4 regions of the Nocardia sp. NPDC055053 genome follow, and region 1 is predicted to be linked to each of the others. Evidence: riboswitches for the same ligand, from Rfam matches in the RefSeq annotation. Region 1 holds a riboswitch; each other region holds the start of a gene.
The links. Region 1 has a riboswitch for S-adenosylmethionine ahead of ACWF82_RS29905 (AfsA-related hotdog domain-containing protein). Riboswitches for the same ligand answer to the same signal wherever they lie in the genome.
Positions count from the first base shown of each region.

Region 2: another riboswitch for S-adenosylmethionine. It lies ahead of ACWF82_RS30180 (aminotransferase class V-fold PLP-dependent enzyme); the one in region 1 lies ahead of ACWF82_RS29905 (AfsA-related hotdog domain-containing protein).
Region 3: another riboswitch for S-adenosylmethionine. It lies ahead of ACWF82_RS24890 (rhodanese-like domain-containing protein); the one in region 1 lies ahead of ACWF82_RS29905 (AfsA-related hotdog domain-containing protein).
Region 4: another riboswitch for S-adenosylmethionine. It lies ahead of ACWF82_RS26810 (bifunctional o-acetylhomoserine/o-acetylserine sulfhydrylase); the one in region 1 lies ahead of ACWF82_RS29905 (AfsA-related hotdog domain-containing protein).

Region 1 covers NZ_JBSGVD010000042.1:28,860-33,941, forward strand. Annotated here, with positions in the region: gene ACWF82_RS29890 (ADP-ribosylglycohydrolase family protein) at 1-599, shown strand, start outside; gene ACWF82_RS29895 (hypothetical protein) at 616-1,455, opposite strand; gene ACWF82_RS29900 (HAD family hydrolase) at 1,452-2,162, opposite strand; gene ACWF82_RS29905 (AfsA-related hotdog domain-containing protein) at 2,159-2,935, opposite strand; SAM riboswitch class IV at 2,950-3,066, opposite strand; gene ACWF82_RS29910 (SRPBCC family protein) at 3,209-3,664, shown strand; gene ACWF82_RS29915 (MarR family winged helix-turn-helix transcriptional regulator) at 3,725-4,174, opposite strand; gene ACWF82_RS29920 (SMP-30/gluconolactonase/LRE family protein) at 4,289-5,082, shown strand, end outside.
Region 2 covers NZ_JBSGVD010000043.1:38,334-43,415, forward strand. Annotated here, with positions in the region: gene ACWF82_RS30170 (Pls/PosA family non-ribosomal peptide synthetase) at 1-2,553, opposite strand, end outside; gene ACWF82_RS30175 (MarR family winged helix-turn-helix transcriptional regulator) at 2,709-3,143, opposite strand; SAM riboswitch class IV at 3,430-3,544, shown strand; gene ACWF82_RS30180 (aminotransferase class V-fold PLP-dependent enzyme) at 3,593-4,909, shown strand; gene ACWF82_RS30185 (excalibur calcium-binding domain-containing protein) at 5,060-5,082, shown strand, end outside.
Region 3 covers NZ_JBSGVD010000028.1:138-4,680, reverse strand. Annotated here, with positions in the region: gene ACWF82_RS24895 (O-succinylhomoserine sulfhydrylase) at 1-902, opposite strand, end outside; gene ACWF82_RS24890 (rhodanese-like domain-containing protein) at 913-1,329, opposite strand; SAM riboswitch class IV at 1,348-1,464, opposite strand; gene ACWF82_RS24885 (Rv0361 family membrane protein) at 1,510-1,968, opposite strand; gene ACWF82_RS24880 (FAD-dependent oxidoreductase) at 2,160-3,548, shown strand; gene ACWF82_RS24875 (amidohydrolase family protein) at 3,666-4,532, shown strand.
Region 4 covers NZ_JBSGVD010000032.1:57,332-62,413, reverse strand. Annotated here, with positions in the region: gene ACWF82_RS26825 (oxygenase MpaB family protein) at 1-832, opposite strand, end outside; gene ACWF82_RS26820 (TetR/AcrR family transcriptional regulator) at 983-1,627, shown strand; gene metX (homoserine O-acetyltransferase MetX) at 1,629-2,777, opposite strand; gene ACWF82_RS26810 (bifunctional o-acetylhomoserine/o-acetylserine sulfhydrylase) at 2,774-4,090, opposite strand; SAM riboswitch class IV at 4,171-4,281, opposite strand; gene ACWF82_RS26805 (TetR family transcriptional regulator) at 4,345-5,082, opposite strand, start outside.

The sequences.
Region 1 (5,082 bases):
CCTGGGCTGAGGCGGCGGGTGCGCTGTTCGGCGGAGGTGGTTCGTGGGGGAACGGTGCGGCGATGCGGGTGGCGCCGCTCGGGGCGTATTTCGCCGGGGAGTTCGATCGGGCCGCGGCGGAGGCTGCGTCGGCGGCGGAGCTGACGCACCGGCATCCTGAGGCGATCGTGGGGGCGATGGTTGTCGCGGTGGCGGCGAGCTGGGCGGCGGCGAATCGCGGAAAAGACTGTGCACCAGTGGAACTGCTGGACGCGGTGGAGCCGTATCTGGTCGACGGCCGGACGGCGAGCGGGGTGCGGCGCGCCAGGAAGCTCCTCGGCCGATCGGTGGCCGAGGCTTCCTACGAACTGGGTAACGGAGCGCAGGTCAGCGCGCAGGACACGGTGCCGTTCACGCTGTGGGCGGCGGCGAGTTTCCTGGACGACTATCCCGCCGCGATCACCGCGTGTGTCGAGGCCGGTGGGGATGCGGACACCACCGCGGCGATCGTCGGCGGAATCGTGGCCGCGCGCACGGGGATCGGGACGCAGGGCGGTGTGCCGGAGGAATGGCTGGCAGCGCGGGAGGCGCTGCCAGCCTGGGTGACACGGCGAGGGTGACGGTGCCGCGCTCCGGTCAGGGACGGGTTCTGAACTCCTCGAAGGTCGGGGTGGGGAGTTTGAGCTGGGCGTGGATGTCGCCGCCGAGGCCGAAGTGGCCGATCGCGCCGCCATAATTCTGCTGGTAGCTCTGCCAGAGGACGACCACGCTGATGATGCGGTTCGCGCCGGGGGTGGCTGGGTCGGGGAAGGGGTTGGGGAGGGTAGCCCGGTAGGTGGCGGTGCCGTCGGCGGTCGTGATGAAGACATTGGGGACACCGAGTGGGCCGGGGCGGGTGGGTGCGGCCGGGTTCAGGTCGCCTGAGCGCAAGGACATGATCGTGTAGAGGGAATCGGGGATCAATCCGCTGAGTTCGAAATGGAATTCGCCGTGGTGCTCGTCGTCGCTGATCGCGACCTCCACCGTGCCGCGCGCTTCCAGCCAGCGGCCGAGGGTGATCGGTTCGGTGAGTTTGCGGCCGTCCTCGGGGCGCAGGTCCGGGATCGGCACCTCGTGGAAGGGGTAGCTCGGTCGCACCACCTCCCCCGCGTTCGGGAGCTGGTCGGGAGCGAAGACCATCGGGTAGTTGTGTGCGGGCAGGGGCAAGGGCAGCGTGTGCAGGACCAGATTCGCGTCGTCGATCGAAAGCTTCTCGGGGAGTTCACGAATCACGCGGTACGGCAGGTTCTCGCCGAAGGCGGGCAGCGGGGTGTCGGCCGCGACGACAGCACGTCCCCATCGACGCGTCACCGTGCCGTCGGGGCCCGCCTCGTTGAGGAAGCCGACGACGAGGAAATCGCCGTCGGCGTCCACGATTTCGCTGGGTGGGTAGAGCGGACCCTGGGTGGTCGGGGTCAGGTCGTAGAGCCGTTTCACCACGTGGATACCACTTTTCGATCGCCGGAGATTTCGATGCCGTTCGCGTCGCCGACACGGTCGCCCAGTCTGCGCCAGGCAGCGGTCGCGGCGGCCAGCAGGTGCGGGTCGTCGCCGCGGTGGAAGGGGTGCGCGACGATCCACAGGAAGGGTAGGTCGGTGCTGTGGTCGCCGTAGCCCCAGGTGTCGTCGGGGCTGATGCCGTGTTCGCGCAGGTAGGCCACCACCGCTTCGCCTTTGGCATCGCCGATCATCGGCCGGTGGACCTCGCCGGTCAGCGAGCCGTGTTCGTCGAGCACCGGCTCGGTGGCGATGATGTGATCGGCACCGACCGCGGCGGCCACCGGAGCGATCGCCGGTGCGAACGATCCGGAGAGCAGGACGGTGCGAACGCCTGAATCATGATGTGCGCGCAGTGCTTCCAAGGTATCGAGATAGAACGGCGCGCCATCCGCGGCGAAGGTGTCGAACCAGCGCTGCCCCGACTCATCGAGCGCGGCGTACTCGACTCCGCGATAGATCCGGTAGTAGTGGCGGTTGATCTCCTCGCGCGGAGTGCCCGCTGCCGCCAGCTGTTTGATCTCGCCGGTGATGCGCGCGTACTCGCTGCCGTCGTCACCGCGCTCGGTGAGCCAGTGCCGCAGGAACGCGAACATGCTCTTGACGGTGATCAACGTTTCGTCGACATCGAAGAACGCCACGCTCATGCCGACTCCGCCAGGTGCGCGGTGACCGCCTTGGCCGCCTTGGCTCGCTCGATCTGCGCGATGCGGTCGTTGGGCAGCGCGGTGAACTCGATGCGCGAGCCGGCCACGGTCTTGCCGAATTGACGCACCTCGGTCTCGATGACGAACTGCAGCTTGCCGGGATCGTCCACCGAGACCGGCGTGAGCCGGGCGTGCAGGGTCGCGGGCAGCGGGAACAGGAACGAGGTGAACCGCAGGTCCACGTTGTTCCACACGATGTAGAAGTGCTCCTGCGGCCTGCGCACGCCGTATTCGAGTTCGAACGCGGCCAGGAACAGCTGGCGCACCGCCTCGATCACCACGATGCCCTGCACGTGCTCACCGGTCTGATGGTCGAGCAGCAGTTCGTTGTCGCTGTCGAGGCGCAGGTCGGCGCGGAAGACGTTCTCGTTCTCCCTGGTCAGCCCGGCCAACAGCACATTGGAATGCTGGTACTTGTGCACGTGATGGCGGCGGGCCGGTTCGGCGATCTCGCCGACCACCCGCAGCCGGGCCCCGGCGGTCTGCGCGACATGCTCGAGGTAATCGAGATCGTGCCGGGTGATGCCCTGCCCCAGGTGCACCGTCAACTCCCGATCGGTGAGACGGCCGCCGCGCAACAGGGCGACGAGTCCCGACACGGTGTGCACCCGGTCGTCCGCGGAGATTCCGAGAAACCGGTCGGCGACCACGACGAAGGTGGTCGCCACCGTTTCCGGGGCACGGGTGGCGGAGTCGAGTTGGACAACAGACATGGATAGAACCTCCAGAAGGACGCTTATGGCGGGTGGGAACTCCCCGCCATCCGGTCGTCACCCGGAGCACCCCGCCCCCGATGGAGGGTTGCCGCCCAGCAAGCCGGGGCTCGAAGCTGGAACTCGTGACCGTCGAACGAAAATTATTCGGGCGCAGAACTTTTGAACAGTGTTGCGACCAGGTTGCGAAAAATCCGACCACGGGCGGAAGATCCCCTGGTCGACGATGCCTATGCTGTGCGTGACAGTCCGTCACACCCACCGGAGGCACCGTTGCCGAACAATCTCGAAGCCAGCATCGACATCGCCGCAGCGCCGGAGAAGGTGTGGTCGATCCTGGCCGACCTGCGCCGCATGCCCGAGCTCAGCCCGACCACGCTGAAGATGATCGCCGTCGGTGGGGTCCGCGACGGCGCCTACACCGTCAATCTGAACAAGGTCGGCTGGAAGGTGTACCCGACCACCTCGCGCATCGTGAGCTACGAGCCAAGCAAGTCCTTCGCGTTCCGGATGAACGAGAACCGCACGGTGTGGCGCTACGAGCTCCAGCCGACCGCCACCGGCACCCGCGTTGTCGAAACCCGCACCGTCGACCCCGTCAAGGGCGTGCCGGCGTGGCTGCGCGGGACGATCAAGGTCGCCCTCGGTGGTGAGGAGAAGTTCGAGGCCGACCTGGTCGCGGGCATGAACGAAACCCTCAGCAAGGTCAAGGCTGTCGCAGAGCGCTGACCTGCACAAACCCCGAGAGCCCGCCGGATGATCCGGCGGGCTCTCGGCGTTGCCGGACTGTCAGGGCAGGTCTGCGCGGATCTCGTCGAGCGCCTCCGCCGTCCGCGTGAGCAGCGCCGTCACGGTCGCCAGTTCCTCGGCGGTGAACCGCGCCGCGAGATCGCGTTCCACGGCGACCGCGCGCACGTCACCCGCGGCGGTCACCTCGCGGCCCGCCTCGGTCAGCCGGGTCTCGAGCACGTTCTTGTGCCATTCGTGCGGCGTGCGCTCGACCAGGCCACGGTCCTGGAGGTTGGTCAGGACGGTGTTCATGGTCGGTGGCGTGACCCCAGCCAGCCGGGCCAGCGCGGCGGCGGAGATGCCGGGGTTCTCCGCGAGGTGTAGCAGGGCGCTGTACTGCGGGACGGTCAGCCCGGCCGGCTTCAGCGCGGCGGTCTTCGCCGCGATCAGGGACTGCTCGGCGCGCTTGATATACGTGCCGAGCCTCTCGGCGGCGGGCATGGACGTCATGCGTGCATGGTATCCGTCCGTCATCATGTAATGCCCTTGACGATCATTAGAGCTCTAATCTACATTTCTGCCCATCACTTGATGTCTGGCATTACATCACTGAGAGGCTTCATCATGATCAGGACCAGCGCCACCATCGCACTGGCCGTCGCCTGCCTGTCCGCTACGTCGTGCGGAACCGACACCGCGCCGGCGTTGAGCACCGCCTTCGAGCTGCCCGGCGATGCCGTGTATCCCGAGGGCATCGCACTGGACGCTCGCTCCGGCGACAGCTATGTCGGCTCGTTCGCCGACGGCACGGTCTACCGGGCGGCCGCGGGCGCCGAGCGCGCGGAGGTGTTCCTGCCCGCGGGCGCGGACGGCCGCAAGACGGCCAACGGAGTGCGGGTCGACCGGGACGGCAGGCTGTGGGTGATCGATTCGGGCGTGGGAGTCGCGGTGTACGACACCGGTTCCCGCGCGCTGCTGGCCCGGTTCGACGTGCCGGGCGCCGCGCCGCGTTTCGTCAACGATCTCGACTTCGGTGCCGACGGGAGCGGCTATCTGACCGACAGTGTCCGCAATGTCGTCTATCGGGTCACTCCAGACCAGATGGCCTCGGGCCATGGTGAATTGGGGGTCGCCTACGACCTGAGCCCGGTGCTCGGACCGCGCGATGCGAAGACCTTCGAGCTGAACGGGATCGTCGCCGATCAGGCGGGCACGTATCTGCTCGTCGTCGCGATGTCGGCGGGCGAGCTGTACCGGATCGACCTGACCGGCGCCGAGCCGATCCGCAAGGTCGCGCTGACCGGCGGCGACGTGCGCCACGGCGACGGCATGGAACTGCGCGACAACACGCTGTGGGTAGTCCACAACACCGAGAACACTGTCAGCCGCTGGACCGTCACCGACCGCGGTACCGCCGC
Region 2 (5,082 bases), on a different contig from region 1:
CGCGGCCAGCGCCATCGACGACAGGCCGAACACCACCAGCCAGTGCCTGGCGCGTTCCGGTGCGTGGTCGGGCCAGCGGCGCGGCGCCTTGCCTGCCTTCGTCGCGGGCGAGCCCGCCCATTCCTGTTCGGCCTTGACCTTGCCCGACACCGCGGACCCGGGGGCGATCTCGGCCTTCTTACCGATCTTGGTGCCGGGCAGCAGGATCGAGCGGGCGCCGATCACCGCGCCGTCGCCGATGGTGATGCCGCCGATGTGCACGACGTCGCCGTCGACCCAGTAGCCGGACAGATCCACCTCGGGTTCGACGCTTGCGCCGTCGCCGAGGTCGAGCATGCCGGTCACCGGCGGCAGGGTGTGCAGGTCGACGCCCTTGCCGATCCGCGCGCCGAGCGCACGGGCGAACGGCACCATCAGCGGTGCGCCGGACAGGCTTTCGGCGCCACTTGCCTCGGACAGCCGCACGGCCGCCCACAGTCGCAGGTGGACCGACGAGCCGCGTGGGTAGGTGCCCGGCTGAAGACCAGCCAGCAGGACCCGCGCGCCCGCCACGCACAGTGTCATCCGGCCCAGCGGCGAGATGAACAGGACGAACGCCAGCACGATCCACCACCAGGACAGCCGCGGCAGCCACGGCAGCGAACCGGACCAGCCCGCGATCGCCGACACCACGGCCAGCCAGGTGACCCACTGCAGGCCGGTGAGGGTGGTCAGCGGAATCGTGGCCAGCACCTGGGTGATCTGCGCGCGCAGCGGAGTCGGCGCGACGACCCGCGCGTCGACGGCCGCGACCGGCGCGCTGCCGTCGAGCAGCTCGACGAGCGAGCCGAGGCGCGGATGGTCGTAGAGGTCGGCGACGGTGACATGCGGATACTGCTCACGCAGCGCGCCGACCAGCTGGGCCGCCGCCAGCGAGCCGCCGCCCAGATCGAAGAAGTCGGCATCGAGGTCGGTGGCTTCGGCGCCGAGGATGGCGTCCCACAGCCCGGCGACCCAGGCCGCGGTGCCGCCGAGGCCGCCGGATTCGGTGGGTTCGTCGGTGCTCGGCAGCGGCCAGGGCAGGGCATTGCGGTCGACCTTGCCCGAGGTGCGCGTCGGCAGGTCGGGGACGACCGCGAGGCGCGGCACCAGCGGGGCCGGAAGTTGTTCGGCCAGTATCTTTCTGGCCATCGTGACGTCGAAGTCGGGTCCGGCGCCGGTGAGGTAGCCGACCAGGATCTTGTTGCCCGCCTTGGTCGTCCGGATCGCGGCCGCCGCGCCGCTGACGCCGGGCAGGTGCTGCAGGGCGTTGTCGATCTCGCCGAGTTCGATGCGCCTGCCGCCGATCTTGATCTGGTCGTCGGCGCGGCCGAGGAAGATCAGGCCGTCGCGGTCGTTGCGGACCAGATCGCCGCTGCGGTAGGCGCGTTCCCAGCCGAGCGAGGGCAGCGGGGCGTACTTCTCGGCGTCCTTGGCCGGGTCCAGGTAGCGGGCCAGGCCGACGCCGCCGATGACGAGTTCGCCGGTCTCGCCTTCGGGCACCGGATTGCCCTGCGGGTCGACGACGGTGAGGTCCCAGCCGTCCAGCGGCAGGCCGATGCGGATCGGCATCTTCCCGTCGAGCAGCGCGGCACAGGCGACGACCGTGGCCTCGGTGGGGCCGTAGGTGTTCCACACCTCGCGGTCGGCGCCGCCGGCCAGTCGTTCGGCCAGTTCCGGCGGAACGGCTTCGCCGCCGAAGATGAGCAGCCGCACCGAGTCCAGCGCTACGGCGGGCCAGGTCGCGGCCAGGGTCGGGACGGTGGAGACGATGCTGATCTCCCGGCGCATGAGCCACGGGCCGAGGTCGGCGCCGGTGCGGACCAGGTCGCGCGGGGCGGGGACCAGGCAGGCGCCGTGCCGCCAGGCCAGCCACATCTCCTCGCAGGAGGCGTCGAAGGCCACCGAAAGGCCGGCCAGCACGCGGTCGCCGGGGCCGATCGGCGCGTGCTGCAGGAACAGCCTCGCCTCGGCGTCGACGAACGCGGCGGCATTGCGGTGGGTCACCGCGACGCCCTTGGGCGTGCCGGTGGAGCCGGAGGTGAAGATGATCCAGGCGTCGTCGGCGGGGGTGGGCAGGGTGTTCCAGTCCGAGGCCGGTGCGCGTCCAGCGGCGGCGGTGGCCGACTCGATGCCATCGGCGGTGGCCAGGGCGCTCACCCTGGCCTCGCCGAACACCAGCCTGGCGCGTTCCTCCGGGTCGTCGGCGTCGACGGGCACATAGGCGGCGCCGCAGTAGAGGGCGGCCAGGATCGTCACGTACAGCGCCGCGCTGCCCGAGGGCATCCGCACGCCGACCCGGTCGCCCGGTCGCACGCCCGCCGCGGTGAGCTCGGCCATCCTGGCCTCGATCGCGGCGATCAGTTCCATATAGCTGAGCACGACGGTGCCGTCGTCGATGGCGGGTGCGCCGGGATGAGCCAGGGCGGTGCTGGTCAGGATGTCCACCAGGGTGCGTGGCGGCGCGGCCAGGTCGGCGCGCAACAGTGGGTCACGCAACCGGCCGGCCGGGTCCTCAGTGCGTGGCTCGAGCATGGCGCTCAGTCCACCTCTCATCGGTTGACCCCCATCGGTGTCGTCTGTTGTTTCACGGTCGGGTTACCGGAGGGCAAACGGGATGGTCACCAGGTGCCAACGGTACTCGGAGAAGGTGTGGCGCTACGGCACCGTGAGGCGTGCCGCGGCGCGGATCACGACGGCGATTCCGGGATTTCGCCGAGCGCGGTGAGCGTCAGCCGGTGCAGTGCGCGCTGTTCGTCGGCGTCGAGCCGCTCGAGCACCCGCGCGGTGGCATCGGCGATGAGGCGGTCGGTGCGCTTGCACTGCTTGCGCCCGGCATCGGTGATCCGCAGCCGGTACTTGCGGCGGTCCTTGCCGTCGCGGGTGCGCTCTACCAGGCCTGCGCGTTCGAGCGCGTCGACCAGCCGGACGACTTCGCTGCGGTCGATACCGAGCGCGTCGCCGACCTTCTTCTGTGTCAGGTCGGCGTTCTCCGCGATGAAGGTGAGCACCCAGTGATCGCGCAGCGGCACGTCGATCTCGGCGTGCAGTGCCTTGGTGAGCCGTCCGAGCGCGTACACCGGGTAGCGCGGCAGGCCGCGGACGGAGTTCGTGTTCGTGGACATGACGGCCACTCTAACAAATAGTGGGGAGACTCAATCATTTGGGTCATCCATCATGGATTGGGCAGATCATTGGGCTGTGATTGCGTAGTGGGCAACCTGACGGCAATCAATGCCTGTGCTCAGGGTGGCCGGTCATGTTGCGGGCGTTGGTATTACGTCGTCGGCGCGCGTGATGTTCCGGCGTGGGGCTGTCGCGCCGATCTTCGCGACGCCCGGCCGCTTCGGTTCGGGCGTGGCGATTCGGGTGGTTGACAGGTCGCGGGATCGTCTGTCACTCTCGTCAACAGGTCACGAGTACCAGCGACAAGCCCCGGCTAGCTGGTCGGCAACCCTCCTCCGCGGTGGGGTGCTCCGGGTGACGACCAGGCCGCCGTCCGCAGTGGGCGCGGCAAGCGCGGACTCGCAGCACCCTTTTCGGGAACGAGTCCCTGAGCCGACGGGATTTCGTCATGACCGCAGTAATCGACCCCACCTGTGCCCTGGCCGCCGTGTCCGGCGCCGACCTGCAGGTTCCGCTCGTGCAAGGCGGGACAAGCACCTACGCCAACTTCGACTACGCGGCGAGCGCGCCCGCGTTGCGGCAGGTCACCGACCGGATTTCGCGGCTGCTGCCGTACTACGCCAGCGTGCACCGCGGCGCCGGCTACGCTTCGCGGATCTCCACCGAGTGCTACGAGGCCTCCCGTGGCGCGGTCGCCCGGTTCGTCGACGCCTGTGACGACCAGGTCGTCGTGTTCACCCGCAACACCACCGATTCGCTGAACCTGCTGGCAGGCTGCGTGCCCGGCGAGACCGTCGTGCTCGATATCGAGCATCACGCGAACTTCCTGCCGTGGACTGCGCACGGGCGTCGCGTCGTGCAGGCCGCCGACACCGTCGAGGAGACGATCCGGCGGGTCGTCGCCGAATTGTGCAGCAAGCCCGCCGCGTTGCTCGCGGTGACCGGGGCTTCCAATGTGACCGGTGAGGTGCTGCCGCTGGAGCGGCTGGCCACCATCGCCCACCTGTGTGGCGCGCGGATTCTCGTCGACGCGGCGCAGCTGGCCCCGCATCGCCGGATCTCCTTGCGCGAGAACGGGATCGACTATCTCGCCTTCTCCGGGCACAAGCTGTACGCGCCGTTCGGCGCCGGTGTGCTGGTCGGCAAGCGGGACTGGCTCGACGCGGGCGCGCCGTACCTGGCCGGTGGTGGCGCGGTGCGCGAAGTCGGTGTGGAACAGGTCGAGTGGGCCGCGGCGCCGCAGCGGCACGAGGCGGGCTCGCCGAATGTGCTCGGCGCAGCCGCCATCGCCGCCGCCTGTGACGCGCTGGCCGCCATAGATTCCGCCGAACTCGTTGCCCACGAACGCTTCCTGGCCGACCGTCTGCGCGACGGCTTGTCCGCGATCCCCGGCGTCGACATCGTCCGCATCTGGTCCGACAGCCCCGACTGCGTCGGCATCGTCGCCTTCACCGTCGCCGGCTACGCCCCCGGCCAGGTCGCCGCCTACCTCTCCGCTGAACACGCCATCGGCATCCGCGACGGCCGTTTCTGCGCCCACCCCCTCCTCGCCCGCCTCGGCCTTGACGCCGCCCTCCGCGCCAGCATCGGCCTCGGCACCACCGCCACCGACGTAGACCGCCTGATCACGGCCGTCGCCACCCTCACCGAATCCGGCCCGACCTGGACCTACGCCACCACCGAAGGCCTCTGGAACCCCACCCCCGAAACCCGCCCCCTCACCGCCGATTCCCCCGCGGGCGCCGCCCCCTGCCTCATCGGCTGAACCGGCACACCATCGCGGGCGGGCCCAACAGCCCGCCCGCTTCGGCATACCGTCCTCGAGAATGTTTGACGCGCCGCAGAACTGGGTAACGGGCCTCTGGCCAGTCGCGATGAAGCCCCGCAGAAGTGCTCAGACACCTAAGGGGAAATCGTGACTCGACCGAATCAGCCGCC
Region 3 (4,543 bases), on a different contig from region 1:
GATTCCAGGAAGGGGTACTTCACCCAGTTGACCGACTTGCTGGTCTCCAGGAACTGGGCGACCTTCAGTGCCGATTCGGTGGACTGGCGCACGCGCAGCGGCATCGTCTCCAGGCCCTTGAGCAGGGTCCAGGCGTTGAACGGGCTCAGGGCGGGGCCGGTGTGGCGCATCAGGTTCTTGACGGGGCCGTCGATGTAGTCCTTGGAGCCGAGGATGGCGCCGCCGAGGACGCGGCCCTGACCGTCGATGTGCTTGGTGCCGGAGTAGACGACCACGTCGGCGCCGAGTTCGAAGCCGCGCTGTAGCAGCGGGGTGGCGAAGACGTTGTCCAGCACCACCTTCGCGCCCGCGGCGTGCGCGAGCTCGGTGACCTTGCGGACGTCGACAAGGGTCTGCATCGGGTTGGCCGGGGTCTCGAAGAACACGGCCTGGGTGGGCACCGAGAGCGCCTGCTCCCACTGCTCGAGGTCGTCACCGTCGACGAAGACGGTCTCGACACCCCAGCGCGGCAGGATCTCGTTGCACACCACGAAGCACGAGCCGAACAGGCTGCGCGCGGCGACGAGGCGATCGCCCGCCTTCAGCAGCGCGCCGAGCGCGGTGAACACCGCGGACATGCCGGAGGCGGTCGCGAACGCGGCCTCGGCGCCGTCGAGCAGCCGGATGCGCTCCTCGAACATCGCCACGGTCGGGTTGCCGTAGCGGGAGTAGACGAAGTGCTCGACCTCGCCGGTGAACGAGGCCTCGGCGGCCTCGGCGCTCTCGTAGACGAATCCCGAGGTCAGGTACAGCGCCTCGGAGGTCTCCTCGAAGCCGGAGCGGCGCAGGCCGCCGCGGACACCGAGGGTGGCCGGGCCGACGCCCTCGGGCAGTGGCTTGTCGAACGAACCACCGGTGATCATGCGTTTCTCCTTATGCCTGACGCCACGGCAGGCCGACCGCGCGCCAGCCGGTGCTGCCGCGCTGCCCGAACGCGTCGGGGCCGCCCTCGAAACCGTCGAGCACGTTGTAGGACGGGGCGATGCCCGCCGCGGTCGCCACGGTCGCGGCGCCGATGGAGCGCTGACCGGAGCGACACAGGAACACCACGGGCGCGTCGTCCGGCCGCCCGGCCAGCGCCTGCTCTAGCTCGGCGCCGAAGTTCGGGTTGCGGGTTCCGGTGCCGTCGACCCACTCGATGAAGTGGGCCGGGCGCTCGATGGAGCTGGTGTCGGGGATGCCGATGTGTGCCCACTCACCTTCGGTGCGCACGTCGACCAGCACCGCGCCCGGATGCTCGGTCAGGATCTCCCACGCCTTCTCAGGGGTGATGTCGCCGGCGTAAGTCATGTCGAAACCTCCTGCGTGAATCCGCTCTTGCCGTGGCGGTTGTCCGGCGCACGGCCAGGTCGTCACCCGGAGCACCCCACCGCGGAGGAGGGTTGCCGACCAGCGAGCCGGGGCTTGGTACTGGTACTCATGACCTTGCGAACTGAGATTGCCCCGGCACAGGTCACCGTGTCAAACGGTTCATGGTGTGCAGACCAGCCAGGCGCCGTCGACCCGGGTCAGGTTCCAGGTGCTGGTGGACGACGTGTCGCCGATCTGCACGGTGGCGTCGATCTTGGCGCGGTCGCCGTTGACGGTCGCCTTGTCGAAACCCTTCTTGTCGATCGTCACGGCCGATTTCGGGCCGCCGAGCCGTTCGGAGAGGCCGGATTTCTCCTCGTCGAAGCCGGGGCACGCGACACCGGGCGGCGGACGCAGCTCACTGCGCGAGCGCGCGTCGATATAGTTGGAGACGGCGGCCGTGAGCCGGTCGGCCTCTGTGACATTTTTCTCAGCGGGTGAGAGCAGCCCACCGAGCACGATGCCGATGAGCACGACCACCGCGATCACCGCGGCCGCTACGAACGGGACGACGGAACGCTTGTCGGTCTGATCCACCACGATGGGCTGGTCTTCCGAGCCTGATTGTTCCTCGTTCATGCTGTAATCCTGACAGACCGGGCGCGGGCAACCGCACCGCGCGCCGGGTGGCCACAACGCCGCAGATAGAATCGCCTTCGAATGCGGCCTGCTGCCGACGTCGAAGGCAGCTGCCAGCCGCCGGATCGCCAACTTAGCCTAAGCTAAATTGACGCCGTCAACAGTTCTCGACCAAAGGGTGCGCGTAGAAAATGACCGAACAGAGTGCAGCGACCCGCCCGCTCCGCATTGCGATCGTGGGCGCAGGACCGGCCGGTATCTACGCCGCCGACGCCTTGATGAAGTCCGATGCCGACGTGAGCATCGACCTCTACGAGCGCATGCCCGCGCCCTTCGGCCTGATCCGCTACGGCGTCGCGCCCGACCACCCGCGCATCAAGGGCATCATCACCGCCCTGCACAAGGTCCTCGACAAGGACCAGGTGCGGCTGCTCGGCAACATCGACTACGGCACCGACATCACCCTGGATGATCTGCGCCAGTTCTACGACGCGGTGATCTTCTCCACCGGCGCCAACGCCGACCGGGCCCTGCCGATCCCTGGCATCGACCTCGACGGCTCCTACGGTGCCGCCGACTTCGTGTCCTGGTACGACGGACACCCGGACGTGCCGCGCTCGTGGCCGCTGGACGCGGAGAAGGTCGCCGTCCTCGGCGTCGGCAACGTCGCCCTCGATGTGGCGCGCGTGCTGGCCAAGACCGGTGACGAACTGCTGCCGACCGAGATCCCGCCGAACGTCTACAAGGGGCTCAAGGAGAACAAGGCCGTCGAGGTCCACGTCTTCGGACGTCGTGGCCCGGCCCAAGCCAAGTTCACGCCTTTGGAACTGCGCGAACTGGATCACTCGCCGACGATCGAGGTCATCGTCAACCCCGAGGACATCGACTACGACGAGGGCTCCGAGGCCGCGCGCCGTAACTCCAAGCAGGTCGACATGGTCGCCAACACCTTGGAGCAGTGGGCCATCCGCGATCACGGCGGCCGCCCGCACAAGCTGTTCCTGCACTTCTTCGAATCCCCGGCCGAGATCATCGGCGAAGACGGCAAGGTCGTCGGGCTCAAGACCGAGCGCACCCAGCTCGACGGCACCGGCAACGTCAAGGGCACTGGCGAGTTCAAGCAGTGGGACGTGCAGGCGATCTACCGCGCGGTGGGCTACCTGTCGCAGAACGTCACCCAGCTGCCGTTCGACGATCAGGCGGGCACCGTGCCGAACGAGGCCGGTCGCGTGATCGCCGACGAGACCGCCGAGGGCTCGGCCCGTTTCATGCCGTCCACCTACGTGACCGGCTGGATCAAGCGCGGCCCGGTCGGCCTCATCGGCCACACCAAGGGCGACGCCAACGAGACCATCGCCTGCCTGCTCGACGACGCCAAGGACTTCGCCCCGGCGCCGCAGCCCGAGCTGGACGCGGTCACCACGTTCCTCGAGGGCAAGGGCATCCCGTTCACCACGTGGGCGGGCTGGTACCGCCTCGACGCGCACGAGCGCGCCCTCGGCGAGCCCGAAGGCCGTGAGCGCGTGAAGGTCGTGGAGCGCGAGGATATGCTGCGCGCCTCCGAGCCGAACAAGGTCTAGGATCGGACTCCCAGAGGCCGGTGGGTGACAGGACGCCACGTTCTGCAACCCACCGGCTTTTCTGTTCTACGGCCACTGGACTGTTCTAATCCGCCGAACTCGAGGCATTCTGTACAAGTGTTCGATGCCCACGTCCACATCATCGATCCGCGGTTCCCGCTGATCGAGAACGAAGGCTACCTGCCTGACCCCTACACCATCGCCGACTATCGAAAGCGCATGGCGCACTTCGATGTTCGCGGTGGTGCGGTGGTCAGCGCGTCGTTCCAGGGATCCGACCAGTCGTACCTGAAGGCCGCGCTGGCCGAACTCGGGGACGGCTGGGTCGGGGTCACCCGGCTGGATCTGGACGCCACCGACGACGAGATCATCGAGCTGGACCGCGCGGGTGTACGCGCCCTGCGGTTCAACCTCAAGCGCGCCGCCGCCGACATCACCGAGATGACCCTGCAGGCGCTGCGCGCGCACGAGCTGGCCGGCTGGCACGTGGAGCTCTACATCGACGGGCAGATGCTGGCCTCGCTACAGCCGGTGATCTCGAAGCTGCCCGCGCTCTCGATCGACCATCTCGGCATGTCCGAGGAGGGCCTGCCCTACCTGCTCGATCTGGTGGATCGCGGCGCCAGGGTGAAGGCGACCGGTTTCGGCAGGGTCGACATGGACGTGGCCGAGACGCTGCGCCGGATCCACGCGGTCAATCCCGGTGCGCTCATGTTCGGCACCGACCTGCCCGGCACCCGCGCCGGCAGGCCGTTCGATGAGGCCGATGTCGACCTGATCTGCCAGGTCGTCGGCGCCGATCTGCACGCGGTGCTCGAGGACAACGCACGCGAGGCCTACCGGCTGCCCGCCATCGAGCGCGCGGTGACCGACCCGATGCCGACGATGCCGATCCGGCGCACCGACAATCCGACCGTACCGATCCCACGCAACCAGCTGCCCGGCGCCGGCGCGCACACCCGCCCGCTGCCGGTCATCGAATAGCCCGCGCTCCA
Region 4 (5,082 bases), on a different contig from region 1:
CGAAGATCGCGCCGGTCATCGGGGCGATGAACGGGGCGGCCGTGATCAGGACCCGGTTGTCGCGGCGGGCGGCGGTCCAGGCGATCACCTTCGCGGGGATCCGGACGAGCGGGTCGACGACGCGCGGCATGGCGAAACGGCCGAGCTTGCGCATCCACATCGGCAGGGACGGGATGGTGGCCAGCGACAGCAGCCTGCTGCCGATCGCGAAATGCCAGCCCTTGCCCGGCGGTGTCCACAGCAGGTAGTGCATGCCCTCGATCGCCCGCTCGGAGACGCACAGCTGCGGCCGGACCCGCTCGAAGTAGGCGTGCACTTCGTCGCGGTTGCGCGGCACATCGGTGGGTTTGCAGGTCTGCAGCTCGGCGGCGATCACGCACTCGGCCCAGTAGCGATCCTCCTCCTCGGGGCTCAGCGGTCCCGGCCCGTACATCTCGTAGCACTCGAGCACCGAATGCCAGCCGGTGACGTGGATCCACAGCTGGGATTCCGGGTTGTTCGCGCTGTAGCGCTTGCCGCTGATCGGCTCGATGCCCGTCATCGGCGCGTGCACCTTCATCAGGTGCTCGGCGGCCTGGATGGCGGTGCGGCCGTCGCCGAGCGCGACCAGCACGAAGTAGGCGAGTGTGTGGTCGAGGCGGGTCGCTGGGTTGTCGTAGATCCCCTGCGAGTCGGCGACCGCGGCGGTCAGGAACGGGTCGAAGTGCTCGAGGGTGACCGCCCGCTGGAAACCGATCAGCGCGGTCGGCGATGCCCACACCTTCCAGCTGGGGGAGCCCGGCCCGAAGAAGCCGTAGTCGTCGCGGCGCAGGGCGGACGGATCGAAAGCCATTGCACGTGCTCCTTTGCAGTGCCGAGGCGAACCTCACATTTGAATACAACGCAACCGTAGCAATGGTGCGATGCGAATACAACGGTTGCGTAGGATTGATGCCGGGAGTCCACCGCCGGGGTATCGTCCAGGCAACGACAGGAGGAGCGCGTGACCGCGACGCAGGAGCAACGGCCGCGGCGCCGCTATGCCCCGCGCCTGCCGCCGCACGAGCGGCGCGCCCAGCTCCTCGACGCCGCCTTCACCGTGCTCGGCCGGATGGAACTGCACGAACTGAGCATGGAAGCCGTCGCCCAGGAGGCCGGCGTCGGAAAACCGGTGCTGTACACCGTGTTCAAGACCCGCGCCGAACTCGTCGAAGCCCTGCTGGAACGCGAACGCGAACGCGGGCTGGAGCAGATCGCCGACACCCTGCCGGAGGACCTGCTCGACACCGATCCGGTCGCCGCCGCCTCGGCGACGGTCGAAGCGTTCGTCGGAGTGACACTGGCGAATCCGACGCGCTGGCGGCTGATCCTGGCGACCCCGGCCAGCGCTCCCGACGAATACCGTGCCGCCTTGCGCGCGGCCCGCGCCGACATCCTGGCCCGCGCGGAATCCCTTGTCCGCGTCGGTATCGCGATGTCGCCGCGCTGGTCGGGGATGGACGCTGGACTGCTCGCGAACTCGACGCTCACCGTCGCCGAGATGCTCGGCAGGCTCGCGGTGAACGAGCCGCGGGAGTATCCGCGCGAACGGCTTCAGGAGTACGTCCGCTCGATCGTCACCCTGCTGACGGGTACGGCGAGAGACTGAGTCAGCGGCTCTCGCGGGCCAGGCGCATCGTCTCGGTGAGCAGCTTGGACACCGCGGCGGCCTCGGTCAGGAAGCCGTCGTGCCCGTCGCGCGAGACCACGATCTCGAGACCGGCGCAGCCGGGCAGACCCTCGGCCAGCTCGGCCTGGGTGTGCAGGGGGTAGAGCCGATCGGAGTCGACACCGCCCACCACGCACGGGACCGAGGTCGAGGCGAGCGCGGCGGCGATCCCGCCACGGCCGCGACCCACGTCGTGCCGGTTCATGGCCTCGCTGAGCAGCACATAGGTGGCCGGATCGAACCGCTGACAGAGCTTCTCCGCCTGGTGCTCGAGGTAGCTCTGCACCGCGTAGCGGCCGCCCGTCCACGGGTCTTCGTCGCCCTGGGGCTGATTGGTGAAGCGGTGGTCGAGCTCGCCGTCGGTGCGGTAGGTCAGGTGCGCGATGCGCCGGGCCAGGCCCATGCCGGTCATCGGGGCGCGGCCGGTGCCGTGATAGTCGCCGCCCTGCCAATCCGGGTCGGCGGTGATGACGGCCATCTGGGTGGTCTGGGTGCCGATCTGATCGGCGGTGGCGCGGGCGCCGACGGCCAGCACGAGCGCGGCCGCGACCCGCTCGGGCTGCCCGACGATCCACTCCAGCACCCGCATGCCGCCCATCGACCCGCCGACGACGGCGCCGAGCCGCTCGATCCCGAGCAGATCGAGCAGCTGCGCCTCGGCGGTCACCTGGTCACGGATGGTCAGATCGGGAAAGCGCGAGCCCCACGGCGTGCCGTCGGGCGCGAGCGAGGACGGGCCGGTGCTGCCTTTGCAGCCGCCGAGCACGTTGGTCGCGATCACACACCATTCGTCGGTGTCGATCGGCGCGCCGGGCCCGACCATGCCCTCCCACCAGCCGGGCTGCGCGTTGTCCGCGCTGGCGATGACATGCGAGTCACCGGTCAGCGCGTGTTCGACGAGCACCACATTGTCGAGAGTGGGCGAGAGCTCGCCCCAGCGTTGCACCGCCAGCCGCACATCGGGGAGCACGGCGCCGTTCTCCAGCGACACGTCCCCGATGGCGACCACGCCGAGTCGCCCGTCCGGCGGTGGCAGCAGGGCCACACCGGTTGCGGGACGGGCGATCGGCGATTCGGTGCTCACAGTCACGTCGTCGCCGCCGCGAAACCCGCGCGCAGATCGGCCAGGATGTCGTCGATTCCCTCGATGCCGACGGCGAGCCGGACCAGCCCCGGAGTGACGCCGGAGGCCAGTTGCTCTTCGGGCGTCAACTGCGAGTGCGTGGTCGATGCCGGGTGAATCACGAGAGAACGCACATCACCGATGTTAGCGACATGGCTGTGCAGGCTTAACGCGTCCACGAACTTCTTGCCCGCGTCGACACCGCCGCGCAGCTCGAACGCGACGATCGCGCCCGCGCCCTTGGGCGCGAGCTGCTTGGCCCGCGCGTACCAGGGCGAGGTCTCCAGACCCGCGTAGTACACGGCCTCGACGCCCGGCTGCTCGGCGACGAACTTCGCCACGGCCTCGGCATTGGACACGTGCCGTTCGACCCGCAGGCTCAGCGTCTCGATGCCCTGGGCGATGAGGAACGCGTTGAACGGCGACACCGCCGCACCCAGATCGCGCAGCAGCTGCACGCGGGCCTTCAGCGCGAAGGCGGGCGCGCCCAGGTCGGCGAACACCGCGCCGTGGTAGCTGGGATCGGGCTCGGTGAAACCGGGGAAGCGCGCGTTGCCGTCGGCGTCGCGCACGGTCCAGTCGAAGGTGCCACCGTCGACGATCGCGCCCGCGACCGCGGCGCCGTGCCCGCCCAGGTACTTCGTGGCCGAGTGCACGACGATGTCGGCGCCGTGGGCCAGCGGCTGGATCAGGTACGGAGTCGCGACGGTGTTGTCGACGATCAGCGGGATGCCCGCCTTGTGCGCCACCTCGGCGATGCCGGGGATGTCGAACACGGCGCTGCTCGGGTTGGCGATGGTCTCGCCGTAGAAGGCCTTGGTGTTGGGCCGGATGGCGGCCTGCCACTGCGCCAGGTCGTCGGGATCCTCGACGAAGGAGACCTCGATGCCGAGCTTGGGCAGCGAGTAGTGGAACAGGTTGTACGTGCCGCCGTAGAGGTGCGGGCTCGACACGATGTGGTCACCGGCACTGGCCAGGTTCAGGATCGCGTAGGTCTCGGCGGCCTGGCCCGAGGCCAGCAGCAGCGCCGCGACGCCACCCTCGAGCGCGGCGATGCGCTGCTCGACCGCGTCCTGGGTTGGGTTCATGATCCGGGTGTAGATGTTGCCCGGTTCGGCGAGACCGAACAGCGCGGCGGCGTGGTCGGTGTCGCGGAAGGTGTAGGAGGTGGTCTGGTAGATCGGCAGTGCCCGCGCGTTGGTGCTCGCGTCGGGTGCCTGGCCCGCGTGGATCTGCTTGGTCTCGAAGGACCAGTTCTCGGGCAGGGCAGAGTCGGTCATGAAATGCTCCAGGATTGTTTGCCGGTGTCTCGCGTCAGCTGGGTCGGATCGACGGACAACAACACATGGGGGCCTCCTGCGATGCGCGCTTGCTCTCGACCTTCGAGAGCCCGGTCATCACCCGGAGCACCCCACCGCAGCTGGAGGGTTGCCGACCAGCGAGCCGGGGCTTGGCGCTGGTACTCATGACCTTGCCGTCATGTTAACCGGCCATCGGGTCAGCGCGGAAACTTCCCCCGGTTTCGTCGCCTGGATCACTCCGCCGCCGGTGTGCCGACCCCTGGCGTGTCGCGGTCGGCCGGTGCGCCGCAGACGCGGCGAAGTTCGTGGTAGGCGCGCAGGACGGCGCTCCTGGTCACCCCGGCGGCGGCTTCCGGTGTCGAGCCGAGCAGCTCGTCCTCGATGGCGGCCAGCGACAGGTGACACAGCATCTGCCAGGTGCCCGCGACCATCCGGACCGAGAAGTCGTCCGGCGTGGTCGCCATCCGCTCGGCGAGTTGCGTGCAGACCGCGACGTTCTTCTTCTCCGCGTATTCGAGCGCGCGGGCGTTCACGGCCTGGCTGGTTCGCATGATCCGCTGCATCTGCAGGAACTGGCGCAGGAACCGGATGCCGTCGGCGTCGGCCTCGGCGTCGATGACCTGCAGATAGGCGCCGCACAGCGCCCCGAGTTCGTTGCCGGTGCGCGGTTGCTCGCCGAGCGCGGCGGCGACGGTGACCCCGAAGTCGTCGATCGGGGCGAGCACGATGTCTTCCTTCATCGGGAAGTAGCGGTTGACCGTGCGCGGGGAGACGTCGGCGCCCGCGGCGATCTGCTCGACCGTGGTCGCGTCGAAGCCCTGCGAGTCGCACAGGTTCAGCCCGACCTCGACGATCGCCGCCTTGGTCTGGATCTTCTTGCGTTCGCGCAGGCCCGTCGGCGCGCGGCCGGCCGTGGTCAGGCCTGCCGGTTCGGTCGCCCGGTCCGCGCTGATCGGAGTGGTCGAGTCCAG